DNA from 4 places in the Paenibacillus sp. 2TAF8 genome. Region 3 is predicted to be linked to each of the others. Evidence: predicted binding sites of a transcription regulator. Region 3 holds the regulator's gene; each other region holds the start of a gene.
What was found. The regulator Rex, encoded in region 3, represses fermentation and respiration genes when NADH is low (regulators of the CRP and FNR family bind a similar motif). The targets are predictions, from matches to a motif close to TTGTGAAATATTTCACAA.
Positions count from the first base shown of each region.

Region 1: nirB (nitrite reductase large subunit NirB) is a predicted target of Rex. The motif match lies at 2,897-2,914, and genes of this name have one in related genera.
Region 2: AB4Z30_RS03070 (cytochrome ubiquinol oxidase subunit I) is a predicted target of Rex. The motif match lies at 2,158-2,175, and genes of this name have one in related genera.
Region 4: pflB (formate C-acetyltransferase) is a predicted target of Rex. The motif match lies at 2,111-2,128, and genes of this name have one in related genera.

Region 1 covers NZ_JBFRFN010000015.1:47,352-54,838, forward strand. The annotation lists gene nirD (nitrite reductase small subunit NirD) at 1-317, opposite strand, end outside; gene nirB (nitrite reductase large subunit NirB) at 381-2,810, opposite strand; gene AB4Z30_RS20675 (metal-dependent hydrolase) at 3,080-3,787, shown strand; gene AB4Z30_RS20680 (hypothetical protein) at 4,065-4,385, opposite strand; gene AB4Z30_RS20685 (M42 family metallopeptidase) at 4,587-5,660, opposite strand; gene spoVAC (stage V sporulation protein AC) at 6,304-6,756, shown strand; gene spoVAD (stage V sporulation protein AD) at 6,753-7,487, shown strand, end outside.
Region 2 covers NZ_JBFRFN010000002.1:206,854-214,340, reverse strand. The annotation lists gene AB4Z30_RS03085 (oxidoreductase) at 1-141, shown strand, start outside; gene AB4Z30_RS03080 (winged helix-turn-helix transcriptional regulator) at 127-474, opposite strand; gene AB4Z30_RS03075 (DsbA family oxidoreductase) at 609-1,523, shown strand; gene AB4Z30_RS03070 (cytochrome ubiquinol oxidase subunit I) at 2,213-3,589, shown strand; gene AB4Z30_RS03065 (cytochrome d ubiquinol oxidase subunit II) at 3,586-4,599, shown strand; gene cydD (thiol reductant ABC exporter subunit CydD) at 4,697-6,457, shown strand; gene cydC (thiol reductant ABC exporter subunit CydC) at 6,454-7,487, shown strand, end outside.
Region 3 covers NZ_JBFRFN010000001.1:247,218-254,704, forward strand. The annotation lists gene dinG (ATP-dependent DNA helicase DinG) at 1-1,555, shown strand, start outside; gene AB4Z30_RS01265 (redox-sensing transcriptional repressor Rex) at 1,766-2,422, shown strand; gene AB4Z30_RS01270 (amidohydrolase) at 2,406-3,713, shown strand; gene AB4Z30_RS01275 (DUF5590 domain-containing protein) at 3,759-4,289, shown strand; gene AB4Z30_RS01280 (hypothetical protein) at 4,617-5,144, shown strand; gene AB4Z30_RS01285 (AAA family ATPase) at 5,137-6,639, shown strand; gene AB4Z30_RS01290 (3-hydroxyacyl-CoA dehydrogenase family protein) at 6,773-7,487, shown strand, end outside.
Region 4 covers NZ_JBFRFN010000001.1:71,969-79,455, forward strand. The annotation lists gene adhE (bifunctional acetaldehyde-CoA/alcohol dehydrogenase) at 1-1,081, shown strand, start outside; gene AB4Z30_RS00370 (hypothetical protein) at 1,510-1,749, shown strand; gene pflB (formate C-acetyltransferase) at 2,212-4,470, shown strand; gene pflA (pyruvate formate-lyase-activating protein) at 4,559-5,311, shown strand; gene AB4Z30_RS00385 (stalk domain-containing protein) at 5,613-7,487, shown strand, end outside.

The sequences.
Region 1 (7,487 bases), on a different contig from region 3:
ATCCAGACCTGGTCGTTCTCCACCTTGACCGGATACATCTGCACTTGACCGTTGTCTGGTGCTTGCACCTGACCTGTTGTCAAATCAATTTTCCAATCATACAGTGGATCATAGAGATAGTGTCCAGAGACTATGCCTTCCGCTAGCGGCCCACCCTTAGGGTGGGGATTATGGTTGTCAGCAGCAAAGATGGTGCCATCCGAAGTACGGAATACCGCAAGCTGAAGATCTTCGATCTCGACAACTCTGCCAATGCGTGGCAGGAATTCATCTATAGCTCCAGCCGGGAAATACGTGCCTGTTTGTTTGGTTGTCATCGTAAACCACTCCTTTTACATCAATTTGTTTCTCTACTTGAATCCAACAACATATGATTTTGTTTATGGGCGAGCCGTAACTTCGATGCTATGGAACATTTTGCTTTGACCTTCTTCATCACGAATCGCTTTTTGCCATGGTTCTTCCACCTGTGCAAGGGCAAACTCGATCCGTTCCATCAACGCTTTACGTTCCTCAACGTTATCCACAACAACCGAGCGGATGTGCTCCAGACCCATGCGTTCTACCCATTCCGAAGTACGCTCCAGATAGTTACCTGTCTCGCGGTAATACTGCATGATGGCTCCGCACAATTCAATCAATTCATCATCGGTTTTCACTTTGCACAGCGAGTCAGCGAGTCTTGCTTTGATCCCGCCGTTACCACCAATGAAGATTTCCCAGCCGCCATCATTACCGACAATTCCGATATCCTTCGTGCATGCTTCAGCACAGTTCCGAGGACAACCGTTTACGGCATATTTAAATTTGGCTGGCAGATCCAGTCGTTCGAATTTACGTTCAATTCTTTCACCCATCGCCATCGAATCTTGTGTACCGAAGCGGCAGAATTGGGAGCCGACACACGTTTTAACGGTACGAAGCGATTTTGCGTAAGCGTAGCCTGAAGGCATATCGAGTTCTGCCCATACTTTAGTCAAATCTTCTTTTTTGACACCGATCAGATCGAGACGCTGACCACCTGTTACTTTAACGGCTTTGATATCGTATTTGACCGAAACGTCGGCGATCTTTTTCAGATCCGCTGGTGTTGTAACACCACCATACATCCGAGGTACAACGGTGTATGTTCCATCTTTCTGAATATTGGCGTTCATACGTTCGTTGACAAAACGGGATTCTTTCTCATCCTCGTGTGTGTCTGGATAGATCATGCCCAGATAGTAGTTGATGGCCGGACGACATTTCGAGCAACCCTCAGGCTGGCTCCAGCCAAGTACGTTCATCACTTCTTTGCTCGTTTGCAAGCCTTTTTCCCGGATTTCAGCAACAATCTCATCCCGTCCGAGGGATGTGCAGCTGCAGATTCCCTGTTTGCTACCGGCAGTGAAGCCATCTCCAAGCACATATTGCAAAATCTGTTCCACCACCGGTTTACATCCTCCGCAAGAGCGGGTTGCACCGGTGCAGGCTTTAATTTCATCAATTGTGGTAAGACCCTGATTGGTAATGACATCCACGATTGCACCTTTGGTTACGCCGTTACATCCACAAACAATCTCGTCTTCCGGCATTGTCTCAACAGAAGTTGTTTTTTTGTGACCGCCGCAACCTGTACCCATAAGAGAACTGTACAATTCATCTGTCATTTCCGTTTGGTTTTTGATCAGTTTCTGCAGTTCGGCAGAATCGGTAATGTCTCCGAAGAGTACGGCACCTACCATTTTGTTGTCACGAAGCAGAATTTTTTTGTACGTTCGTTTCCAGTCGTCTTTTTGCGAAATCACGGTATGTTCCGGGCTGTCAATGAATTCACCAGTAGAGAAGACATCAACACCCGAAATTTTCAATTTAGTTGATACAACCGAGCCTTCATACGGAGCTGTTTCGACTCCGCAAATATGTTTCGCAAGAATCATTCCTTGCTCAAACAGTGGCGCTACAAGTCCGTAACATACACCGCGATGTTCGTTACATTCCCCAACAGAGTAAACATCTTTCAATGAAGTCTGCATGTAGTCATCCACGATGATGCCTCGGTTGACTTCGATACCGCTTTCGCGGGCCACAGCTGTATTGGGTTTAATACCAACTGCCATGACTACAAAATCAACATTCAGCACAGAATCGTCGGCAAAACGAATCCCTTCAACCCGGTCTCCACCCAGGAGTTCGGAGGTTTGTGCTCCCATTTTGAATTTAATTCCCTGACGTTCCAGTTCCGCTTTCAACATGGCGGAAGCCTGTGGATCGAGCTGGCGCTCCATCAGATCATCCATTAAATGCACAACGGTTACATCCATGCCGAGTTGCACAAGTCCTTTGGCTGCTTCCAGACCTAACAGGCCGCCCCCGATGACAGCTGCTTTTTTATATTCTTTTGCAGCTTCCAGCATGATATTGCAATCAGCGATATCACGGAACCCAACGACACCCTGCTTGTCATGTCCGGGTACAGGGAGGATGAAAGAACTTGAACCCGTTGCGATGATAATTTTGTCATACGGAGTGCGGTTTCCATCTTCGGTTACCACTTCACGATTCTTGGCATCAATGCGAGCAACCGTTGTGCCTGTGTGAAGCGTAATGCCATAGTCCTTGTACCAGTGAAGATCGTTAAGAACGATGTCATCCAGCGTTTTGCTACCTTCCAGGACATAGGACAACATAATACGATTGTAGTTAGGATAAGGTTCTGTACCAAAAACCGTAATATCAAAGCGTGAAGTTAATTTTAAAATTTGCTCCACGGTGCTTATTCCGGCCATACCATTACCAATGACAACTAGTCTTTCTTTATTTCCGTTCATGTGAATGCCTCCTTGGGTAAACCTGTGCATTTACCAACATTTTTAATGGCTTATATTTGAATTATACAACGACTAACCTGAACTAAATGTGATTAATTTCACTAATTACGATAGATCATTCATATTAAAATAAGTGTGATGAGCATCACGAATGAAAAATATTTATTGAAAATAAGAAATGCGAACTATTGTTCTTGTTTTTCTTTCGAGGTATGATCAGATTGGGGTCGGTTACGTTCCCTATTTTCTCGAAAGGACGTTTTTGCATCATGATGGGAAGATCCCACCTGATTATCGGTACAGGCGTTTCACTTTCAGTATTACAGCTGATGGGATTGCAGGTTACAGCTCCGGCATTAACGGTAGCCCTGATTGGCTCATTGCTGCCTGATATTGATGAGCCTAATTCATTGCTGGTATCAAAGGCATTGCCGAGTAGTCTGATTCGACTATTGCAGACAATTCTTTTACCTGCTGCCGTATTTGTGTATTTTTACGTACCGGCGAAACCGTGGAATTTGCTACTCGCCATACTGATTGGGCTTGTGTCGTTCCTGCCGTCGCGCTCGTTGCGTAAAGTGCTGATGTTTGCCATTGGACTAGGCTTGGTCTTTTATGGTCATGCTTTTGCTCCGTGGAATCTGATTGCAGGTAGTCTGCTTATGCTATGTACGACACTGACGCATAGGGGACTGACGCATACTTTGTATGGAACGGCCATCTGGACAGGCTTGTTGTATAGTACAACACAGCAGCAGGGCCCAGAGATTTGGGTAGCTGGAGGCTCCGCATATGCTCTACATTTGATTGCTGATTCGTTGACCAATCGGGGGATACGGCCTTTGCCGCCTTTAAAGCTGCGCATCCGGGCAAACCTGATGAGTACAGGAACCAAGCATGGGGCAGTTGTGGAAAATGTCTGCGTTATACTAACAATGATTTTGGCCTGGGTCGCTTTCTCACCTTTATTTCTGTAGTACAACCACAAACGCCAGCCCATTATTTATGGACTGGCGTTTTCAATTAAAGAGTTTATCTTGATGAATATACTAAGATGGCACTGTCTTAAAATTGCGGTTTAGGTACCATGTTAAGCAACGGCAAGTTCAAGCTTTCGTAGGTGTACTGCTGAGCGTATCGATATCTGTAGTGCCAAACGCAAATAAAACGACAAGAATAAGTACAATCAACAGCTCGGCAAATCCAACTCCATCAAACTCAGACATCACAGCCACCTCTTTTCATGCTTGGCATTTAGGAATTTATACGTTGCTGAAAAGCCTGAATGACATCGTTTAGAGTCATATCTCGGCCCGTTTCATCCAAAAATTGTACTAATTTATCTGAATTAGAGGGTTCAATCTTTTGGAGTGTTTTATACTGGCCCACTAATTCTACAACTAATGTGGCTTCTCTAAACAGCGTAACCGCATCCACTCTTAATTTCCCGCTAACCAATAACGCAGCAACAATCAATTCAAGTTTTTTTCCTTTTAAATTGCCACTTAGTAGGGTATTTGCGGCATTAGTTTTTCTGGAACCTTTATTTGATTTTCCGTTCCTTCCCATTGCCATACAAAGGTCCCCCGCTGTTTGATGTGTTATTCTTCATCTTTAGTTAACTAACCTTTCATTATCATATCTTATGTATCTCGTGCTCAACATGTTCAAACGATCCATTTATTTATGTGACCAATAGAAAAAGAGATACCCCGAAAAAGATTCGATGAGGTATCTCTATAGTTTGAAGATTTAAACCGTTGATTTATGCCTAAATCAAGCGTTATTAATAATGGTTTCCATCGTTGTACGATCGAGACCTTTCACCAGTTTTACGATCAGCTCTTTGGCCGCATCATAGTCATCCGTATGAATAATGGAAGAAGAGGTGTGAATATATCGGCCACAGATGCCAATTACGGTGGAAGGTACACCAATACCGCTCAAGTGAACCTGACCGGCATCAGTACCGCCTGGCGAGATGAAATACTGCATTTTAATCTGATTGGAGGAGGCCGTGTCCTGGACATATTCAACGATGCCACGATGAGTGAACATGCCAGGGTCAAGTATGCGGAGTAGTGCACCCTGACCAATATGACCAAAGGACTGTTTGTCACCCGTCATGTCGTTGGCAGCGCTACAATCTAGTGCAAAGAAAATGTCCGGTTGAATGAGATTAGCAGCTGTACGTGCACCGCGAAGACCCAATTCCTCTTGAACCGTTGCACCTGAATAGAGTATATTAGGCAACTTTTCTTTGTGGAGTTCTTCCATCAGTTCAAGGGCTAGTCCAACACCATAACGGTTATCCCAAGCTTTTGCCATGATTTTCTTTGGATTGGCCATCGGTGTGAATTCACAGATCGGTACGATTTGCATCCCCGGATGGATGCCCCACGATTCTGCCTCTGCACGATCATCTGCACCAATATCTAGATACATTGAATTCAGGTCTACCGGTTTGTTGCGTTGGGATTCATCCAGCAGGTGAGTCGGTGTAGAGCCAACAACGCCTATAATCCGGCGCTCAGGTGTAATGATCTGAAGACGCTGTGATAGTACAGCCTGACTCCACCATCCACCCAGTGGACGAAATTTAACCATCCCTGTTTCTGTAATACCTGAGGTCATAAAACCTACTTCATCAAAATGTCCGGCAACCATAACTTTAGGCCCAGATTCTTCTCCGCGCAGTACACCAAAAAGACTCCCCAGACGATCCTGTACAAATTCATCGGTATAAGCGGACATTTGCTCTTTCATCCAGCCGCGCAGCTCGCGTTCAAAACCGGAGGCGGAAGGGAATTCCGTTAACGTGCGGAACATGTCCAACGTTTTTTCGTTCATGTGTCAACAACTCCTCTGTTGATATGTAGATCAGCTCACAGTAGAACGGCTACTAGGCTGATGTCCTTTTTTCGTGCAAAGGACTTATTAACCACTGGTCACATTATAGTATGAACCTTGTACAAGTGATTGTCCATGTTTATGTTACGTTTTTAAGGCATGATTTTTGTGATTTTATTCAGGATTTTCCGTCTCTTCATCCGCTTTTGACTCAGTCATGTAACGGTCTCCTCGAATATGATTATAAAAGGGAGCCGTATCCTTATGTAATCAGGCTGTCCAGTTAACGACGTTCAAGCTAAGGAAGGAGCCAAGATACAAGATGATGCCTCCTGAAGAAGGTAATGAGAAGGTGTTGTTCATTGTACTTTTTATTTTGCTCGTCATCATTCTTCTTTATTTATAGACTAACAGGTTGTGAACCAAATCAAGCGGCGCGATCTATATAACTTCCCCATCTCTTTCTCTTTGGAAACATATGCTGTCTCTCGCCGGATACATAACCTTCCCGATAATAACAAACAATGTATAGAAGTGCTTCACAATTACTATTCAGTTGTAAATGCAAATTATTCACATAAAGGAGGTCCTGAGCTTGGCAGAACAATCTGCAACCGGAAAAAAGAAAACTTCGTCGCTATCGATGGATGAAAAGGAATATAAAAAGGTCGCCAAAAAATACGAGCCTCCACGTCCAATATTGAAAAATTGTATCAAGGCATTCTTTGTAGGGGGAACCGTCTGTTTAATTGGACAAGCCATCCAGGAAGCTTTCATGGCTGGGTTGGACATGACATCCAAAGAGGCTGCCAGTCCTACTGTCGCGGTTATGATCCTGATCTCCGTTATTTTGACTTGCCTTGGCGTATACGACAAAATTGCGCAGTGGGCCGGAGCGGGTACGGGGGTCCCTGTGACGGGATTTGCCAATTCCATGTGCTCGGCTGCCTTGGAGCATCGTGCTGAAGGGCTGGTGCTCGGTGTTGGAGCAAACATGTTTAAGCTTGCCGGTTCCGTCATTGTATTTGGAGTCGTTGCAGCGTTTATCATAGGGATCGTGTACGCCTTTCTGGGATTCGGAGGTGGGCATCTATGAAACGGCTGGGTCGCCAGACATGGGAGTATGATCATCATCCGCGAATTATAGGCAGAGCTACCGTTGTAGGGCCCGATGAAGGCAAGGGGCCGTTATCCTCTGATTTTGACTACATCTATGACAATCTTGAGATTGGTGAGAAAACGTGGGAAAAAGCGGAGCGGAAATTGCTTGAACAAGCTTCCCAGCTAGCATTAGTGAATGCCAATCTCACCAAAGAAGAACTGCATTATTTTGTTGGCGGCGATTTGATGAACCAAATTATCAGCAGTTCATTCTCTGCCAGACAGCTCGGGGTGCCTTATCTTGGTGTATTCGGGGCCTGCTCCACCTCCATGGAAACGTTAGCGCTGGCTTCCATGATTGTGGATTCCGGTGCCGGCGACTACGTGCTAGCTGGAACGGTAAGCCATAATTGCACGGTGGAGAAGCAGTTTCGTTATCCAACGGAGTATGGCTCGCAGAAGCCACCTTATGCGCAGTATACCGTTACAGGCTCAGGTTGTGGTGTTGTTTCTCGCACGGGTGAAGGCCCGGTTATTACCAAAGCGACCATTGGACGTATCATGGATCTCGGTATCAAAGATCCCTTTAATATGGGAGCAGCTATGGCCCCCGCTGCGGCAGACACGATTATTTCTCATTTCAGAGATACCGGACTGGAGCCTGGATATTATGATTTGATTGTTACAGGAGATCTGGCATCTGTCGGTTTGCCAATTACCAAGGAG
Region 2 (7,487 bases), on a different contig from region 3:
GAGGCAATCAATGACGGTGTAATTGATCTGGCCGCTTTTGGTCGACCCTTCATTGCCAATCCGGATTTGGTACAAAGATGGACAACCGGACTTCCGCTAACTACGTATGATGCCACAAGGCATTTATCAGTTTTGAAGTGAATCTAACCCTTGCTGCATATTTTTCTGACCCCATGCCACCATGGATTCAATTAAAGGTACCAGTTCTTTACCGGATGGTGTAAGTGAATATTCGACTCTTGGCGGTATTTCGTTATATTGCTCCCGATGAACGATTCCATATTGAATCAAGTCTTTCAAACAATTTGTTAACATCGTTGGTGTGATGCCGGGCAGCCTTCTTTTTAACTCGTTATAACGAATGTTATCTTGTTCACTTAAAATCGCCAGGATCGGCAGATTCCACTTGCCACCAATGACCTGAAAAGCATAGGTAGCCGGACAGAGCTGATCAAAATTAAAATCATATTTCATGCGAAAACCCCCATTAGTATACTTTTTGATACTTAGTCAGAAAAAGAATCGTACTTGTTCTTCAGATTGTAGATATTATAATTATACTAACACAAAGTTAATCGATTAGATAAGATCAAAAAGGCGGGATAATGATGAGTAATGAATCCATGATGTGTGATTTGGAAACGGGAGTATGTGGTGTAACTGATGATGAAGAAATGCAAGTGATTAATCTAAAGCATGAAGAGAAAAAAATAACACTTTATTATGCAACAGATCCCATCTGCTCACATTGCTGGGCACTGGAACCTGTGTTAAATCGATTTATAGAAGAGTACGGTCATTATTTTAATGTGGAAACCAAAATGGGTGGTCTGTTAGCAAGCTGGGAAGGGTTCTCAGATGGGGCAAACGGCATTCAGAAACCTGCAGATGTGGCAGGCCATTGGAGAGAAGTGGGCGAGCACTCACGGATGCCGATTGACGGTTCCCTCTGGCTTGAGAACCCAATCCAGTCTTCCTATCCGCCGTCTCGCGTATTTAAAGTCATCGAGCGTATGCATCCGGGCAAAGAACATGCCTTTCTGAGGGTTGCGCGAGAAGCTGTATTTGCGATGAATCGAAATGTTGGAGAAGATGACGTACTGATTGAACTTGTGAATGGGCTAGGGCTGAATGGAAAAGAAATCGTGGACAGTGCTACTCAGCAATCTGCACAAGACTTGTTGGAAGAAGACTTCGAGATGACTGCCCGGCTAGGCGTAAGAGGTTTCCCATCCATTATTATTGTGAACGAGGAGCAGCAAGGCATCAAAGTGGTTGGGGCTCGCCCTCTGGAAACCTACGTTCAAGCACTGCAACAGATTCTGGGTGAAGCGCCGAAGCCGAAGAAGATCGCTGCGTTGTCTCACAAAATTAAGGAAGGAAACCTTCTGTTCTCCAAAGAAATTGAAGTGTTGTATGATGTGGAAAAGGATGACGTAGAGTCATTCATTCAATCCGAATTAGAAGAGGGAACCTACCAGGTAAGACATATCTTAAATGAAATGGCTATACAGCGGGTGTAACTGACTCAGGAAAAAGATAACAGTAGAATTAGTACATTTATCCATGTGTTATTGCAATTTCACCGAGGGTTGTATTTCGGAAAAGTCACATTAATACATGTGTTGATGAGTTGATAATAAAAGTAGTGCATACCCTGATCTGAATTTACATGGTGAAGGAAGACGTATTTTTATATTTCACTTGGTCTGTTTCTGATATAGAAGTAAAAAAGCAGTTGCCCTAGGAGGCAGCTGCTTTTTTTTGGGATACACATCCTTTAATGGAAGGACTCTTTAGAACAGGTTTTTAGAATATACCAGATGATCCGTCCATTCCCCATGTTCATAAATAAAACCTTTGAGGGCTCATTACCACGTCCGACTCTAATAAAGCAATAGCCCCAAAGGGTGGTTGTGCTTAATTTCACGAAGTTGTCAGAAAGAGTTGATCCTTTCTTGAACGTTTGTAAACAAAGCCGTGTCAGCGATTGAATCGCTTAAAATTGAGGATATAATAATTTTGATTAATAGATCTAAGCCAAGGATTAAGACGCTGTGTGATTAGAGGATATTAGGAATCCAACCTTGAAATATCATCTTACGTTTGCAGGACTAAATACACTAGGCGTGTGGCAACCTATCTTTGTCATCTCGTTTGTGATTTTTTTCTCATAATTAAATGAATAGTGTTTGAGAGGAGGCAGTATACAATGGCAATCGATACAGTTTTATGGAGTAGACTCGTAACCGGTTTAACGCTTTCGTTTCACGTTATTTTTGCAACCATCGGTGTGGGGATCCCCCTAATGATTGCGATAGCAGAATTCATCGGCATTCGGAAGAAAGATCCGCATTACATACTTATGGCGAAGAGGTGGTCAAGAGGATTCGTCATTTCGGTGGCCGTAGGGGTGGTTACAGGTACAGCGATATCTCTGCAGCTAGCCCTGGTATGGCCGAATTTTATGAAGCTGGCTGGTAACGTGATTGCATTGCCGTTATTTATGGAAGTGTTCGCCTTCTTTTTCGAAGCGATCTTCCTCGGCATTTATCTCTACACATGGGATCGATTCAAGAACCCGTATATCCACTGGCTGCTGACGATTCCCGTTGTTCTGGGAGCAGGGATGTCCGCGGTTTTTATTACAACCGTGAACGGGTTCATGAACCAGCCCGAAGGTTTTGTCATGGAGGCAGGTCAATTCATGGCCGTTAACCCTGTGCAAGCGATGCTGAATACAGCAACGTTCTCCAAAGTGTTCCATGTATTAAGCTCTGCGTATTTGACAGGAGCGGCTTTACTAGCCGGGATCGCGGCTCTGGRGATGTTGAGAAGAGGAGCATCTGCGTACCACAAAAAAGGCTTAAACCTGATGATGGCCGTTGTTTTGGTATTCAGTTTACTCAATTCCCTTGCTGGAGATGTATCTGCCAAATTTCTCGCTGAACACCAACCGGAGAAGCTGGCAGCCGCAGAATGGCATTTCGAAACAGAGAGCGGCGCAGATTTGATTCTGCTCGGGTGGCTGAATGCGGAGCATGAGATTATAGGGGCGCTACATCTGCCCAAGCTACTCAGTTTTCTGGCCTTCGGAGACTTCAATGCCGAGGTAACCGGGCTGAACGAATTTCCACTCGATGAACAACCGCCATTGCTGGTGCATTATCTATTCGATCTGATGGCTGGCATCGGATTTGCTCTGCTCGCTATCTCCGGACTATATTTTCTGTTTGTGTTATGGAAGAAACGTAATCCGCTGAACAAATGGTTGCTTCGTCTTGTTGCACTCAGTGCACCGCTTGCTTTTCTCGCTGTAGAGATGGGTTGGTTCTATGCTGAAGTCGGGCGGCAGCCGTGGATTATTCGAGGGTACATGCGGGTGGAAGAAGCCGCGACCTCATCGCCGAGTGTACGAATTTTATTTTTTGTCTTTTTACTCCTGTATATTGTACTTGGTGTGATCTGTGCTCTCGTGTTGAAGCGATTGTTCAATAACAATCCTGCCGAGCTTGAAATGGAGAAATGGTTACAATCGAAACAAGATAAGACTGCGGCGAATACAGAGAATGGAGGAAGTGCCCAATGAGTTATGAGTTGATTGGTATTTCGGTGCTCTGGCTATTTCTGTATGGATATCTGATCGTTGCTTCCATTGATTTCGGTGCTGGATTTTTTGCTTTTTATGCACGTCTGACGAAACAGGATCATTTGATTAACCGTTTGATCTCTCGTTATCTATCCCCAGTCTGGGAGATTACGAATGTATTTTTTGTCTTTTTCTATATTGGCATCGTCGGATTTTTCCCGGATACGGCTTCTTATTATGGCGCAGCATTGATTGTCCCTGGAAGCATTGCTGTTATTCTGCTTGCCATTCGCGGCTCGTTCTATGCTTTTGAGAATTACGGTTCCAAGAACAATATTGTATACCTGTTTTTATATGGAGCTACGGGGTTGTTAATTCCGGCATCGCTATCGGTAGCCCTAACGTTGTCCGAGGGTGGCTTCATTTTGAAGCAGGGGGAGACCGTTTCGCTGGATTACTGGGCTTTGTTCACCAATCCGTTATCCTGGAGTATCGTTGGATTGGCCATTGTATCTGTATTGTTTATTAGCGGAACCTTCCTGACCTTCTATGCGTCACGGGCAGAAGATAAGGGTGCCTTGAAACTCATGCGAAAATATTCTTTATTCTGGAGTACGCCCACGATTATTTTAGCGTTAACTGCATTTATCTATCTGGGTCAGCACAATCAGCGTCATTTTCAAAATATGATGGATCTCTGGTGGCTGCTCGCCTTATCCGTAGCTTTCTTCATGGTAGCCATGTGGTTGCTGCATAACGAACGTCGTTACGGACTTGCATTTATTTGTATCATGCTGCAATTTTTCTGTGCCTTTTTTGCTTATGGCATCGGTCAGTATCCGTACATTCTTGATCCGTATATCACGATTCAGAGCAGTGCCACCTCACCAGCTATGGGTTTCGCGCTTGTTGTGGTCTTCATCGGGGGACTATGCCTACTGATCCCATCTCTGATTCTGGTGTTCAAATTGTTCCTGTTTGATGCGGATTATGTCAAAGGCAAGAAATAAAAAGGAGGGTCATTCTGTGAAAAGGCAAAGGAAAGAGCGAACGAAACAGCATGGAAAACAGTCAGGTCGACGAAAATCGATTCTGATTCAACAGCAGATGTCTTTACTTCGGAAAAGCAGACTTCTCCTTATGGCCTTTTCACTTGCCCTTGGTGCAGCGATTATATGTCAGGCTGTGTTTATGGCCGAAGCTGTGCAACGTATTTTTGTGGAAAAGGCGTCGTTTTCATCGATCATGCTGCTTCTTGGTACATTGCTAACTGTTATGGCTCTACGCACGCTGTTCACTTATGCAAACGGGAAAGTTGGTTTGCATATGGCTGCGCGTGCCAAAACAGAGATGCGTTCCAAGGTGTTGCAGAATCTAACTCAAGCCTCCATGTTCTCGTCTCTGCAAGGACAGACAGGAGGAAAGGTGAGTATTGCACTGGACGCCGTTGATGAAGCGGATAGCTACTTCAGTCAGTACATGCCAAGAATGATGGAAGCATCGATCATTCCGATTGTGATTCTGGTTGTTGCCTTCACGCTACATGCCAACACAGGCTGGATCCTATTGTGTACTGCACCTTTTATCCCGCTGTTCATGATTCTGGTCGGCTTGCAGACGAAAAATAAATCCGAAGAAAAATACGCACAGCTGGCCGAGTTTTCAGGCACGTTTCTGGACTCGCTTCAAGGGCTGGTTACGTTGAAAATATTCGGACAGGCTAACCGTCAGCAACAGGAGATTGAACGAAGCAGTCTCAGTTATCGGGATACAACGATGAGTATCTTGAAGATCGCATTTACAAATACCTTCATGCTGGAAGCCATCGTGATGCTAAGTATCGGTATCGTCGCGCTAGAGCTTGCTATTCAGCTGCTTGTGTTCAAATCAATGACCTTTCATACCGCTTTTCTATTGCTGCTGCTTGTTCCGGAATTCTACAGCTTGTTAAAAAATACAGGAACCGCCTTTCACAGCGGACGCACCAGTATGGGTGCCATTCAAAAGGTTGAGGAGATGCTTGAAGAGAGCGATCAATCGAATACCCATTCCTCGTCCGAAGAAGGGGTGGAGCAGCTGTCACATCCACATTTTCCTACGGGTCCGTCGTCATCTGAGTTCGTAACACCGTCATTCATTGAACTGAAAAATGTACGTTTTCACTACGCCCCTGGCTCATTTGCACTTAAAACGGGATATGTATCGATAAAACCAGGAGAAAAGCTCGCCATTGTTGGTCAAAGTGGCTCGGGAAAAACAACGTTGCTTAATCTGATCTCGGGGTTATTACAACCCACATCGGGAGAGGTTTGTGTTAACGGAAGGCCGCTTTCGCAGGTGCACGAGGCAGAGTGGTTCAAACAGGTCAGCTATATTACACAGCATCCTTATATATTTGCAGGCACATTGGCTGAAAATATAGCGCTTGGTGCTGGTATCGATGTATCCCGTGCCGACATTGAAAATGCCGCTGAACGCGCAGGACTTGCTGAACTTATGGCTGAGTTGGAACAAGGGTTGGACACTCCTGTTGGAGAAGGTGGACGGGGCCTATCTGGCGGGGAAAAGCAAAGATTAGCGCTCGCTCGCGCTTTTCTGAAACGGCCTTCGATGATTTTGTTTGATGAACCGACCGTTGGGCTCGACCTGCGCACGGAACAGATTCTGCAGCGTTCGATAACAGCCCTGTCGCAACAGGCAACGATGATTACAGTAGCTCACCGATTATATACGATTCAGCAAGCTGATCAGATTTGGTTTATGTCGGGTGGTGTACTTTCAGATTCGGGAACTCACCAGGAGCTGCTGGAGCGTGTGCCTGCATATGCCGAGATGGTACAAATTCAGAGAACCGGAGGGATCGCATGAAAGAATTAACGGTACTGTCCAAGGCCATGATGCAGGAACGCAAAGACATATTGCTGTCCATTTTATGTGGATTCATTGCGGGTACAGCAGGTGTAGCTCTTTTTTCCGCCAGCGGGTATCTGATCTCGCAAACGGTATTTGCCCCGCCGCTGTACACGTTGATTGTACTCACATCGATGGTCAAGCTACTTGGATTCCTGCGTGCGGCCAGCCGCTATGGAGAGCGACTGGCTTCCCACCGGGCGACGTTCTCCATCCTCAGCCGTTTACGAACTTCGTTTTTTGCCAAGCTTGTTCCGGTTACACCGGGAATTTTAAACAAAAACCGCAGTGGTGATCTGCTTGCGAGGATTGTGGGTGATGTGGAAAGTTTGCAACATTATTTTCTGCGTGTGGCTTATCCGCCGATCATGGTTGTGATGGTGTTTCTGAGCACGGTTCTGTTTACAGCCGTCTTTTCATTCTGGATTGCCTGTTTACTCGTTATTGGCATGCTGTTTACAGCGTTTATTGTTCCAAACCTCGTCTTAATAAGTCAGCGTAAAATCAATGAACATGTACGGCAGCAACGGGCGAGGCTGTCTACGGATGTAACCGAAGTGTTGTATGGTTTTCGTGAACTGAAAGTCTATGGACAATTGCCACAGCGCGAGCAACAGCTTCGGCAGGATTCGGTTGAACTTGCAGCCAAGCAGGAGAGTGCAGCTACACAATTACTTCGCGGACAATCCATGCATATTTTTGTCACCTATTTGGTCACATGGGGTGTGCTTGCACTGAGCGCTCTTCTTATAGCAGACGGCGTCTTTGCTGGTGTATTCCTCGCTATGCTTATCCTGGCGACACAAACGATGTTCGAAGAATCGGCAGCAATGGCTGTGTTACCTTCTTATAAACAAGACAGCGAACATGCAGCAAAACGATTAGCTGAGACTGTACCTGTGCAGTCAAGCAATGGGCGTGATGAGCAGGCGCAAGGACTACAAGACCTGTTGACTCTCGATGTAAATGGTGAAGCAGTTTCCATCCG
Region 3 (7,487 bases):
GGGACTTTCTGATATTGTGATTACCAATCATTCCAAGTTATTCACAGACGTGAAGGCTGCTCATCAGCTGTTGCCAGCTTACGAAAGCTTGGTCATTGATGAGGCGCATCATCTTGAGGATGTAGCGGGTAAACATTTGGGGCTTCACATGAAGTATTTTACGCTCGTACACACACTGACCCGTTTGTTTAAAGATAGTCGTAATGGTCAGCTTCCGATGCTTCGCTCTCAATTGTCAGGACACGAAAACGGCGTACAGTGGGGTTCAATGGTGGATCAGATGTTTCCTCTCGCCGTGGAAGTGAAGGAAATGTGGGATCGTCTGAGCGATGCTCTGTTTGGTCTTTTGCCTGAACGGAGTGATGCTTCTCCAGGGGAGACTGGACAGTTCTCGCTACGCCTTAAAGCGTCTCAGAAGCCCGCCAAGTGGCAGGAGTTGCAGGATTTGGAGAACCAGATCTACGTGACATTGGGTGATTTGGTGCGCAAGGGTGACAAACTACTGCTTGAAGTAAAAGAAGATCAAGATGATTATCAGGCCGACAGTCTGATCACGGATATCACCGGACTATTGAAAGATCTGACCACGATGAAGGAGAATTTAAGGTTCTTCATGCGTATGGACGATGCCAAGACGGTGTACTGGATGGAGGCGAGTGGTCAATTCCGCAGCAAGTCACTTCAGTTGTATGCTGTTCCGGTAGATGTAAGTGCACAACTGAAAGAGATGTTTTTCGATAAAAAGAAAAGCGTTGTACTTACTTCGGCTACGCTATCGGTAGATAAGTCATTCCAGTTCATGATTGAGCAGTTGGGCCTGCAGGAAGCTGCCGACAATAATCGGCTTCTGACTTCAATGCTTCCTTCTCCGTTCAATTATCGGGAACAGGCATTGTTAGTGATACCGCGTGATTTCCCGAGTCTGAAAGGCAGTGTAGGAGATGCACACTTTGTACAGATGCTGGTGCATTCTCTTGCCGAAACAGCGATAGCTACCCAAGGACGTATGATGGTGCTGTTTACTTCTTATAAAATGCTTCGACAAGTTTACGAGCCGCTCAAAGAGGCTTTGTCCGGAAATGACATCTCGCTGCTGGGGCAGGGTGTTGACAGCGGAAATCGTTCAAAGCTGACCCGACGCTTTCAGGATGCCAAAGCAGCGGTTCTACTGGGAACGAGCAGTTTCTGGGAGGGTGTGGATATTCCGGGTGAAGCGTTGACCTGTCTTGCCATTGTAAGACTGCCTTTCCAGCCGCCTAACCATCCGCTTCTGGAAGCGAAGAGTGAGCTGTTGCAAGAGCAGAAAAAAAATCCATTTATGAAGCTGTCTGTGCCGCAGGCAGTCATCCGTTTCAAACAGGGATTTGGCCGGCTTGTTCGGACGGGGAAGGATCGCGGTATCGTCATTGTGTATGATACACGAGTGATTGAGGCTTATTACGGCAAGTACTTCCTCTATTCACTGCCGGGACCCAAAATGGAGCATATGCTCACTGAACAGATGGTTCCACGCATCGCAGAATGGCTTGATCGCCCAAGTGAAAAGCAAAATTAATGATTTTTAGGCGATAATATTGCATTGCACATCTACATGACGTTAAACTCGAGGAAGACTTCTAAAAGGCAACGCATATATGGAACTTATAATCCCAAAAATACGGGCATTCTGTATGAAGAATAATGCATGGATTTTGCATGTATACAGAATGCTCATCTTTTCAATATTTATTACATTTTATCGTGGCAATGGTAAGGGGGAGCAGGAATGAAATCGGAAAAAATATCAGAAGCAGTAGTAAGGCGTTTACCTGTATATTTACGTTATTTGAACGAGTTGGTTCAGCGTGAGGTAACAACGGTTTCCTCACAGGAGCTTGGGCAGCGACTGGATCTGAATCCGGCTCAGATCCGCAAAGATTTGGCTTATTTCGGAGATTTTGGTCGCAAAGGGATCGGGTATGACGTCTCTTACCTGATTGAGAAGATTCGTCACATTTTAAAAATAGACCAGCAAATTAATGTAGCTCTGGTGGGAGCCGGTAATCTCGGACACGCATTGTCTAATTACAATGCATATCTGAAGGACAATATGAAAATTGTAGCTATTTTTGATTCCTTTGGGCCAAAGATTGGCAGTAAAATCAACACCCTGACGGTTCAACCGATGGAAGATCTTACGGAAGCGGTACAGAAAGATAACATCCGTATCGGCATTATTACCGTACCGGATATAGAAGCTCAGAACGTTGCCGATCAACTGATTGAATCAGGGATTGAAGCGATCTTGAATTTTGCACCAACGATTCTAAAAACGCCTCCGCATGTCCGCATTCATCATGCTGATTTTACAACGGATTTGCTCAGCTTGGCTTATTATTTGGAAAATGGGAAGGAAGAAGAGCAAGATGACAACAACGAATAAATGGGTAATCCACAATGGTAAGTTCGCAGTCAATGAAGGTGCAAACTGGACTGTGGTTCAAGGGTATATGGTCATTGAGAATGACAAGATTGTGCATATTGGTGAGACGTTGCCGGATGGAGACGAGAACCTATCCAAAGTAGATGGAAAAGGACTGTTCTTCCTGCCGGGTCTGATCAATACGCATGGTCATGCGGCGATGTCTCTTCTTCGTGGGCATGGTGATGATCTGGCACTACAAGTGTGGCTGCAAGAAAAAATGTGGCCAATGGAAGCGAAAATGACGTCAGAGGACGTGTATTGGGGAGCATCCCTTTCGGTGCTTGAGATGTTAAAAGGTGGAACAACAGCTTTCCTGGACATGTATGACCACATGGATCAGGTGGCTAAAGTGGTTGAACAGTCAGGGGCTAGAGCTGCGCTGGCTCGTGGTGTCATTGGACTGTGCTCCGAAGAAGAGCAGATGCGAAAGCTCGAAGAGTCCGCTGCATTTGCGCGTGAATGGAATGGACAAGCGGATGGACGCATCACAACCGTAATCTCTCCGCACGCACCGTACACATGCCCTCCAGATTACATAGAGAAGCTTGTACAGGTAGCACATGATTTAAACCTGCCACTTCATACGCACATGTCTGAGACATTACGTGAAGTGGAGCAGAATGTGACCGATTACGGCCTGCGTCCTGTGGCGCATTTGGAGAAGCATGGCTTCTTCTCGCGTCCTTCACTCGTAGCTCATGCTGTGCATCTGAACGACGAAGAGATCGAGATCTTGGCAAGTCATGATGTAGCTGTCTCTCATAATCCAGGAAGTAATTTGAAACTTGCATCGGGTGTTGCCCGTGTGCCTGCTCTGTTAAAAGCAGGTGTTACCGTGTCTCTTGGAACAGACGGACCGGCAAGCAACAACAATCTGGATATGTTTGAGGAAATGAGACTGGCAGCTTTAATTCATAAAGGAGTATCGGGTGACCCAACCGCCGTGCCTGCTGGGGAAGCATTGCTTCTTGGAACAGCGTACGGTGCGAAGTCGATCTTCCTGAACGATACTGGTGCATTGGAAGTTGGTAAAAAGGCTGATTTTATTGCGCTCAACATTGAACAGGCTCACTTCTATCCTCAAACGGATTTGATTTCCCATGCCATCTATTCGGCTTCGGCAAAAGATGTGGAACATGTATGGGTAGATGGTAAACAAGTTGTAAAACATGGTGAATGTTTGACACTGGATGAAGAGCGCATTTTGCGGGAATCCCAGTTGGCCTTTGATCAACTGCTTGCTCGTTAAGAAGAACCTGAAATGCGCAGTTTTTAGGGAAAGGAAGTTCAACTCTTGAAGAAAAAAAAGAAGTGGATTTGGATATCGCTGCTCGTTCTCGTTCTGATCTTGTTTGGACTTCAGCAATATTATATCTACGTCACGCAGGATCAGCGTCAGGAAGAGGCATTGGCGATTCAGGCGGCACAGAACCAGCTGGGAATTACATCTCCCGATGAGCTGCGAAAGTACGTGTGGGGCGAAAAAAGTGATGCTGACAACATTTACTGGACGATGACAGCCAAAAACAAAGATAATCAGGATATCATGGTCTGGGTCAAGTTTGATAATAACAATCAGCCTGTCAAAGACGCTACAGGTGTGCATAGTGAGTTATTGCAGAATGGCATGTCCGAAACGCAGATTCGCAATCGTTTCAGCTCCGACGTGCCGGGCGGCGAGATCAAACGCATCATGCCAGGCGTCGTGAACAATATCTATGTATGGCAAGTGTACTATAAGGATGATACTCATAACTATTATCGGTTTTACCGCTTTAGCAACGGAGAGCAGGTCGATTTGGTATATACGTTACCTAACAGCTAACCTCGTTATACTCTAGTAATGATCAATAGATTGGTCAATTCAAATTAGTTTCTCATAACAATAAGCAAAAAAACCGGCAGACGGGAAACCGACTGAACCGGTTTTTTCGCATTCCAACCAATGAATGAAAATGAAATAGTTAAAATTATTAATTTATTCATATTTTCGCCTTCGAAATTGTATATACGATGTGATATACTCAGATATGTACTAAAGTTAACGAAAAACGCAAATAAATCTGCAAATAACGTTGCAGACCATCATGTACAACTAAATATATAAGCCTGTAGAACGAGGATAGGCTCAATTTTGGGAGGGGTAATTCATTTGAAGCTGAAAGTATTGCCTATTGTTCTTACTGCTATTGTTTCTGCCGTCCTGTTGTTTGGAGGTTGGTTCATATACCGTCAAGTAGCCGTACAGAGCCCAATTGAAAAGATGGTTACTCAGTACGAAGGTGTTAATAGTGTTCAGTTAACTATTAACCGCAATGATGTACAAATGAAACTTGATTTAAAGCCGAATGTAGATTTGGGTAGACTGGTGCAATATATTCATAGAGAAGGGCAGAATCTGATCGGCTCCCGTGCGCTCAAACTGGATGTCGTTGACCACTCCAATGAGGCGCTTGAAAACTGGTGGGGAGATGCCATGTTTACTGTAGCACAGGCGATGGAGAACAAACAATACGCCGAGATTACTCCGACGTTGTCCAAGATGGCGACAGGGGGAATTCAAGTTAATACGGCGATGGATGACAACAATGTTTATGTGAGTCTGCGAGACGGAGAAGCCAGCAAGTTCATTATACTGCCGCGTGTACCCGGTCAGATAGGAGTGTGGCCTAATGCCTAAATGGACAAAAGAAGCAGCCATAGGATTTGTCCCAGTTGTTATCATTTTTCTTGCTTTTATCGGGGTGAATATCGTTCCGATTCTTATTGCAGCACTGCTGGTTGGTGGATTGTTATTCATGATGCAGATGCGCGGTGGAATCACGGTAGGTGCTGGACAAGAACGTAAACGGAAGAAAAAAGGACCTTCAAAACTGACGTTTGAAGAAATTGGAGGTCAGGATAGCGCCAAGCAGGAATTAAGAGAAGCGCTTGACTTTCTGATCCGCCATGAAGAAATACAGAAGTTTGGGATAAGGCCAATGAAAGGTATTTTGCTGACGGGCCCTCCGGGAACAGGGAAAACATTGATGGCTAAAGCAGCGGCTCATTACACGGATTCGGTTTTCGTAGCTGCATCAGGCAGTGAGTTTGTCGAAATGTATGTAGGTGTAGGTGCCAGCAGAATTCGAGACTTGTTCAAGGATGCCCGAACACGGGCTGCGAAGGAAAACAAGGAGAATGCTATCATTTTTATCGATGAGATTGATGTGATTGGCGGTAAACGTGAAGGTGGACAACAGCGTGAGTATGATCAGACCTTAAATCAGTTGCTGACGGAGATGGATGGTATCTATACATCCGATACGCCTAGAATATTGCTGATTGCAGCTACCAATCGTAAAGAGATGCTTGATAGTGCACTGACACGTCCAGGTCGCTTTGACCGTCATATTCAGGTGGATTTACCAGATAAAAAAGGTAGAAAACACATTCTGGAGCTACACGCAGTGAACAAACCGCTGACGCAGGAAGTGAATCTGGAAAAAACGGCCGAAGAGTCTTACGGATTCTCAGGTGCACAGCTCGAAAGTGTCATGAATGAAGCAGCAATCTATGCGATGCGTGAGGGTTTACTTACCATCGAACAGCGTCATTTATCTCTTGCGATTGATAAAGTGATGATGGGTGAGAAAACCGATCGTGAGTCGAGCGTCGAGGAAAAGAAAAGAGTGGCCATTCATGAACTTGGACATGCCATTATGGCAGAGCTTGTGCGCCCTGGAAGTGTAAGTCAGGTAGCACTTAGTCCGCGTGGTCAGGCACTTGGATATGTGCGTCATAACCCGCAGCAGGAGCAGTTTTTGTATACGAAACGTTTCCTAGAGGAGCAAATCATGATTGCACTGGGTGGTGCAGCAGCGGAAGAGATGTACTACGGCGGGCGTTCCACTGGTTCGCGCAATGATTTTGAACAGGCGACAAATGTAGTACAGACGATGATGGCATCCGGTTTGACGTCACTTGGGATTGTGAATATGGATATGGTGACTACTGAAGAGCTGATGCGAGAAAATAAAGTCATTCTCCAGGAACTAATGGAGCAAACAAAACGCCTGCTTGAAGAGCAACGGTCAATTTTCGACAATTCACTCGACATTCTGATGCGTGAGGAAGTTTTGTCAGGAGAACAATTTCGTTGTCAATTTCGTGACAGTGCACGTTTACCAGCATAATTTCTTTATGCTGGTTATTTTTTTTTACATTTCAGTCGTGCTAAGATATTATTAGTTGTTGGGTCGAAATTTGTAATTTTCGGCGAACAGGGTACAATAGAGAAATAGAGAACCGAAAGGATGGAGCAGAACCATGTTTTTCAAAAAAATAGGAGTTGTCGGCGGCGGTACGATGGGACAAGGAATTTCCCAGATGCTCGCGGCCAAAGGACTTGATGTGCTTCTGGTGGAACACACTACGAAGAAGCTTGATCATGCATATGACATGATTGAGACGAATTTGGATAAACAACTGGAGAAATGGGCCATTACCAAAGCGGAGAAGAAATTGATTCTCTCCCGAATTACCAAAGTTGGACATTTGGCTGAACTCGGCTCTTGCGATATGGTTATCGAAACGATCTCGGAAGATCTGGAAGCTAAAAAAGCAGTCTTCAATCAATTGGATCAGGTATGTCCAAGCAATGTTATTTTGGCAAGTAATACGTCCACGCTGAGTTTGACCGAGCTTGCAAGCTCGACCAAGTACCCAGAGCGTGTTATTGGTATGCACTTTATTCATCCGGTATCCCGGGTTGATCTTGTAGAGATTATTCGTGGACTGAAAACGTCGGATACTACATTCGAAGAAACTCGCCGTTTTGTTGAAGAAGTTGTAGATAAAAAAGGCGTTATGATTTATGAATCCCCAGGGTTTGTAACTTCTCGTCTGATCTGCCTGCTGATCAACGAAGCGCTGCACGTTCTGCAAGAAGGTGTAGCTTCTGCTGAAGACATCGATGATGCAATGCGTATCGGCTATAACTTTCAGCATGGACCACTCGAAATGGCTGACCGTTTCGGACTTG
Region 4 (7,487 bases), 180 kb from region 3:
TCAGACACCGGTTGCGATTGAAGTCTTCTCTGAAGTTGAGCCAGATCCATCAACAACAACAGTAGACCGTGGTACAGCCATGATGGAACGCTTCCAACCAGACTGCATTATCGCACTCGGTGGCGGATCACCAATGGATGCTGCCAAAGCGATGTGGTTGTTCTATGAATATCCAGATACGGACTTTAACAACCTGAAACAAAAATTCATGGATATCCGTAAACGGATCTACAAATATCCAAGACTCGGATCGAAGGCGAAATTTGTAGCCATTCCGACAACATCCGGTACAGGTTCGGAAGTCACATCGTTTGCGGTAATTACCGATAAAGAGCATGGCAATACGAAGTATCCGCTCGCTGACTATGAATTGACACCAGACGTAGCGATTGTTGACCCTGAGTTCGTATACAGTTTGCCAAAAACCGCAGTAGCCGATACCGGTATGGACGTATTGACACATGCGATTGAAGCGTACGTATCCGTTATGGCGAATGACTACACAGACGGTCTGGCAATCAAAGCCATCCAACTGGTGTTCCAATACCTGGAGCAATCGTCACTGCAAGGCGATAAACTGGCACGTGAGAAAATGCATAATGCTTCCACAATTGCAGGTATGGCTTTTGCCAACGCGTTCCTGGGTATTAACCACAGCTTGGCGCATAAATGGGGCGGTCAGTACCATACCGCACACGGACGCACCAATGCCATCTTATTACCACACGTTATTCGTTACAATGCGAAAAAACCGACGAAATTTGCATCGTTCCCGAAATATTCACACTTTGTGGCAGATGAGCGTTACGCCGAAATTGCACGTATTCTCGGATTGCCAGCACGTACAACCGAAGAAGGCGTAAATAGCTTGATCAAAGCGATCCGTGATTTGAACAAAAAACTGGGCATCGAAGAATCATTCCAGGAAATCGGATTTGACGCCAAAGATTTCGAATCGCGTGTAGACTACCTGGCGGACCGTGCCTTCGAAGACCAATGTACAACAGCGAATCCAAAACTGCCGCTTGTAACTGAGCTGGCCGATGTGTACCGCAACGCTTTCTACGGCAAATTTGAATAATAAGCAGCATAAATTACAACTAACCACTTCAGGTTAAGGTAATAGATTCAGGGGTTCTCCACATTGGGGAGCCCCGATTGCTGTATAGATAAGGAAAAGGAAATGAGAAACAGGAAAGGAGGTGAGTAAGAGGGGAAGTGAACGTGAGAATGGAGAGAAAAGCGTAGGAGGTGAGGCAGAGTGGGCAGAAAAACGGAGAAGCGAAGCATCCGTTTTTCAGGAACGTTCTAGCCGTTTGCGTGAACGAGGACAACACGACAGYGYACCAGTGKAGCTGTAGCAARGRCGAAGCCCGCGTAAGCAGCAAAAAAATGGGCAGAAAAACGGAGAAGCGAAGCATCCGTTTTTCAAGAACGTTCTAGCCGTTTGCGTTGAACGCGGACAACACGACAGCGCACCAGTGTAGCTGTAGCAAAGGCGAAGCCCGCGTGAGTAGCAAAAAATGGGCAGAAAAACGGAGCAGCGAAGCATCCGTTTTTCAGGAACGTTCTAGCCGTTTGCGTGAAGCGGACATCACGACAGTGTACCAGTGGAGCTGTAGCAAGGACGAAGCCCGCGTAAGCAGCAAAAAAATGGGCAGAAAAACGGAGAAGCGAAGCGTCCGTTTTTCAGGAACTTCCTTCAATCCTGAAGTTGCTCCGGGCATAGCGGAGCAATGGTTCCCCTAAATGGTAGGAATGGAGGAGGGAGGTGGCTGTTTGCACAATAGTGGTTCACACGATAACGGAGCGGGCAGGACAGACGGAAGAAGCGGAGCGTTCGCATTTATCACCGGATTTTCACTTTGAAAAAGTGAATCGAAAAAATCCGGGGATAACGGCGATCTGAAGTTGTTCTGCCCGCGGAGTAGTCAAGTGTGAACAACCGTCGTATCGTGCAATAAGACAACACCCATCTGGAGTGACATAGATTGCTTGCTTTGTGACAAAAATCACAGATGATGAAACCAGCGCGACGTATACTGAAAATATAAGAAAAACATTCATTCCGCGGTTCCGGTTCCCCAGTAGAGAGAACGTGTTCCGGATCATGTGAAACAATTCACATAAATCGCGGCTTTGGACACATGATGATACGTCTATTGCAAGAATATAATGTGTCCAGAAATCCAAAAAAGCGGAGGGATTACGATGTCGGTGATCGAAAAAGATGTTAAACAACAAACAGGCTGGAGAAACTTTACCAAAGGAACATGGACCAAGACGGTTAACGTGAATGATTTTCTGGAACATAACCTGTCCCCATACTATGGTGACGAGGCGTTCCTTGCAGGTGCAACCCAGAATACCAAAGAATTGTGGGATATTGTATCCGATCTGACCAAAAAAGAACGGGATAACGGTGGTGTGCTTGACGTTGATGTGAATACGCCAGCGACCATTAMTTCCCATCAACCGGGTTATTTGGATCAAAGCAAAGAGCAGATTGTCGGGGTACAAACAGACGCTCCATTCAAACGTTCCATTCAACCATTCGGCGGAATTCGCATGATGATTGATGCTTGTGAAGCATATGGTTTCGAAATGCCTCAAGGTGTCATTGATATATTTACAAACATTCGCAAAACGCATAACCAAGGTGTATTCGATGCTTACACTTCCGATATGCGTGCAGCACGTAAAGCAGGTATTATCACAGGTCTGCCGGATGCTTACGGTCGTGGACGGATCATCGGTGACTATCGCCGGGTTGCTCTGTATGGGGTAGACTTCCTGATTCGCAACAAAAAGGGTGAACTCAATGCACTGGAAGTAGACGTGATTGATGAAGATGTCATTCGTCTGCGCGAAGAGTTGTCCGAGCAGATTCGGGCACTGCAAGAATTGAAACAACTGGGTGAGATGCACGGTTTCGATATTTCATTGCCAGCAACAACGGCCAAAGAAGCATTCCAATGGTTGTACTTCGGCTACCTTGCAGCAATCAAAGAACAAAACGGTGCTGCGATGTCCCTAGGACGTGTGTCTTCCTTCCTGGATATCTATATTGAACGTGACTTGCAAGAGGGTATCCTTACAGAAGAACAAGCGCAAGAATTGGTTGACCACTTTGTTATGAAATTGCGGATTGTTAAATTCCTGCGTACACCGGATTACAACGAATTGTTCAGTGGTGACCCTACCTGGGTAACAGAGTCCATCGGAGGGATGTCAGTCAACGGTGAAACGCGTGTAACTAAAAACAGCTTCCGTTTCCTGCACACCTTGCATAATCTGGGACCTGCACCAGAGCCGAACTTGACTGTCCTGTGGTCCACGAAGCTGCCTCAGGCTTTCAAAGATTATTGCAGTAAAGTATCTATTGAAACCAGCTCCATCCAGTATGAGAATGATGATCTGATGCGTCCAATCTATGGCGATGATTACGGTATTGCCTGCTGTGTATCCGCAATGAAGATCGGTAAACAAATGCAATTCTTTGGCGCACGTGCCAACTTGGCGAAAGCATTGCTGTATGCGATCAACGGTGGACGTGACGAAAAATCAGGAGCACAGGTTGGTCCAGAATATCCTGCCATTACAAGTGAAGTACTGGACTATAATGAAGTCATGAAACGTTTCAAACCGATGATGGAGTGGCTGGCTAAACTGTATATGAACACTCTTAACGTGATCCACTACATGCATGATAAATACAGCTACGAGCGGATTGAAATGGCGCTTCATGACCGAGACATTTTACGTACGATGGCTTGCGGTATCGCGGGACTGTCGGTAGCGGCTGACTCACTGAGTGCGATCAAATATGCCAAAGTTAAACCGATTCGTAATGAACAAGGCATTGCGGTTGACTTTGAAATCGAAGGCGAATTCCCTTGTTACGGCAACAACGATGACAGCGTGGACAGCATTGCTGTAGAACTTGTAGAAAGCTTTATGAGTATGATTCGCAAGCACAAAGCTTATCGTAACGCAATGCCAACACAATCTGTACTGACCATCACTTCCAATGTCGTGTACGGTAAGAAAACAGGAACGACACCAGACGGACGTAAAGCAGGTGAACCGTTCGCACCAGGGGCAAACCCGATGCATGGTCGGGATAAAAAGGGTGCACTGGCATCCCTCGGTTCTGTAGCGAAACTGCCTTATGAACACAGCCTTGATGGTATATCCAACACCTTCTCCATCGTGCCTAAAGCACTGGGTAAGGAAGACGCTACACGCAAATCCAATCTGACAGCGATGATGGATGGATACTTTGGTCAAAATGCGCATCACTTGAACGTAAACGTATTTGATCGTCAGCAACTGATTGATGCAATGGATCACCCAGAACAGTATCCGCAATTGACTGTACGGGTGTCGGGTTACGCAGTTAACTTCATTAAATTGACGCGTGAGCAGCAGTTGGATGTTATCAACCGTACGTTCCACGGTTCAATGTAAGTCACTTTTACAGTAATCCAGATCGAGTATCCGGATTTCAAATAAAAATCAGGCGCATAGCGGGTGCGAAAAGAAAGGAAGAGGCAGCATGGTTAACGGACATATTCATTCACTCGAAACTTTCGGGACGGTTGACGGCCCAGGCATCCGCTTCGTGCTTTTTATGCAAGGATGCCTGCTCAAATGTCAGTATTGCCACAACCCTGACACTTGGGCACTGGATGGCGGGAAAGAGATGACACTGGAGGAGGTACTCGCTGAAATTCAGCCGTACCTGTCCTACTACCGTAGCTCTGGCGGCGGACTTACCATATCTGGCGGCGAACCTACACTACAAGCACATTTTGTTGCCGAAGTATTCAAAGAAGTAAAACGTCGCTGGGGACTTCATACTACGCTGGATAGCAACGGTTTCAATGAACCGGATCGTATCCATGATCTGCTCGATAACACAGATTTGGTATTACTCGATCTGAAACATATCGATGACGAGAAACACATCAAGCTGACAGGCAAATCGAATGAACGTACGCTGAAGACAGCAAGATGGTTATCGGATCATGGTCGAAAAATGTGGATCAGACATGTATACGTGCCTGGCATTCATGATCAGGAAGAGGATTTGTTGAATCTTGGACGTTTTATCGGTACGTTAAACGGGGTTGAGAAGTTCGAAATCCTTCCTTATCATCAAATGGGGATCTACAAATGGGAGGCACTGGGGAAAGTTTATCCGCTGGATGGTGTGCCTTCTCCAACTGAAGAAGAAGTTGAACGGGCATATCGGCTGATTGAACAAGGCCGTGCAGAAACAGCAGGTTTGGCTTGTTCAGGCAAGTAGATTCACATTTAATCAAGCAACCTTTACGAGCATTGGTTCGTAAGGGTTGTTTTTATTTTTTAGAAAAATGGCTCTGTTCAAAACATGCTGGATTCAAGACAGAGAGTATTCTGAAATTCATATGGTGAAGCACGCCTTGTTTATATAAACAGATAAATATTTTCATAGTTTTTCACTTCTATTAAAAGTTTACAATTCTTATTCATTTTTTTTAGCAACTTTTCCCGTTTCTGAGCGTCTAATCATATGACTTTTAGAGGGGATATTAATAAATGGGAGCAGAAGGAGCCAAAGACAAAGAATGAATTTGAAGAAGAAGTTGTCCATACTCACCGCTTTTGCTGTTTTTCAGGCGTTTGCAGTTATTCCTGCGAATGCACAAGCAGCCGAAACAAGCGAAACGACACCAGTGAATACTGCAAAAGTAAAGTCCGTTGAGATTGTGAAGAAAGAGCAGCCGATTGTCGAGAGCGAAGTGAAATCAGGAACGGCGAATGGGCCTGCTAACAATCCATCAACCAACACAGAACCAAACAACACACAACCTGTTAACAATGAAAGCGCAATAGAGGAAAATCCGGGAACAACAACTCCTACAGGAACAGAAGCTACTCCGGTTAATCCTGAAACAGGAACAAATGAGGAGCAAGGAACTGGGGAGGAAACAACCACTCCAACTCCTGCTGAAGTGGAACAGTCAACGACGAATGGAACATCTTCATCTGTGAGATCGGGTGGAGATTTGACGCTCTACATGAACAGCAACAAGATGATTCAGGATGGAAAAACGTATCTGGCCGGACAGCCGATGGCCGTGAAAAATGGTGTATCTAATGTAGCCATTCGTGCACTGGTGGACCGGGTTGGCTATGATGTGAAATATGATAATACGACTAAAGAGACGATCATTCTCAGCGGTACGGACGAACTTCGTTTCAAAACAAACAGCAAATTGTATACCGTTAACGGTGAATCCAGAACGATGAAAGGCCCAGCTTATCAAGAGAAAAACACGTTCATGATTCCATTGACGTCTATCACTCAAGCGCTGAACATCACATATACCGTTAATCAGTCTGCAAAGACGGTTGTGTTGAAGTTAAACACCAAGCCGGTAGCCAGCTTCACTGTTCAAAAGGAAATTTTTGCTGGGGATCCAGTGGTTTACACGACTAAGAACAGTTCCCCGAATGGCCTCCCGATTGTGGATGAGCAATGGACTGGACGTCAAGATACTTTTGATCAGCCAGGTGTTTATACGGTGACTTATACAGTTCAAGATTCCAGTGGTCAGTGGAGTAATCCTTATACGCTTACGATCAAAGTGGAGCGTCCGAATCTTCCCCCAGTAGCGATGTTTACAACGGACAAGGAAGAATACAAAATGGGTGAAAAAATCACCTATACGGATCAAAGTACGGATGATGAGAATGCGATTGAAAAAAGAGATTGGAGCAACAATGCACTTGCATTTTTCCTTCCGGGACCGAAAACCGTATCTCTTACCGTCACAGATAAACATGGTTTGAGCGACACATATACCAAAGAGATTATGATCACAAGCGAAACGCTTTATAATCAGTCTGATTTTAACAAATTGTTCGTACCGGTAGGGGACAAATTTACATTCAGTGGCGGGGAAGTTCCTGCTATGGAAAAAGTACCATTTACGTACACGGATGAGCCAAGCCTGCTTATTCGTAGTAACAGCCCTGAGACAGTTAACCAGGAAGGCATCGTCTACAAGGAATCCTCCTTTGGACAGACGCGTTTCATGATTCACCATGTCAATAATACAGGGAAAAGAGTAAAAATGTATGTGATTGCGACCAACAACAATCCATACACAGCTGTATTTGAACAGCAAAATATGGGCTTTGCAGGACCGACGCCATTTGCTACAGTTGCGGGTAAGTTGTCCATTGATAAATGGTTCAAATCCATACAGACCGGAGCAGATTCGAAGAGAGTGTACATCCAGCCAGGAGAAAGTAAATTGATTCTGACGGAACTGAACAATATTTCGATGAAAGAAGGGCAGGTCATCTCCCTTTATTCAGACACTTTCAGCGATTATACACTCACCTACAACATTGTCATGATCGAAGAAAATAAAGATCCGATGGCTGTATTGTCCTCATTGCCAGTTCTGGATCGTGACGGTGTTCATAACCGT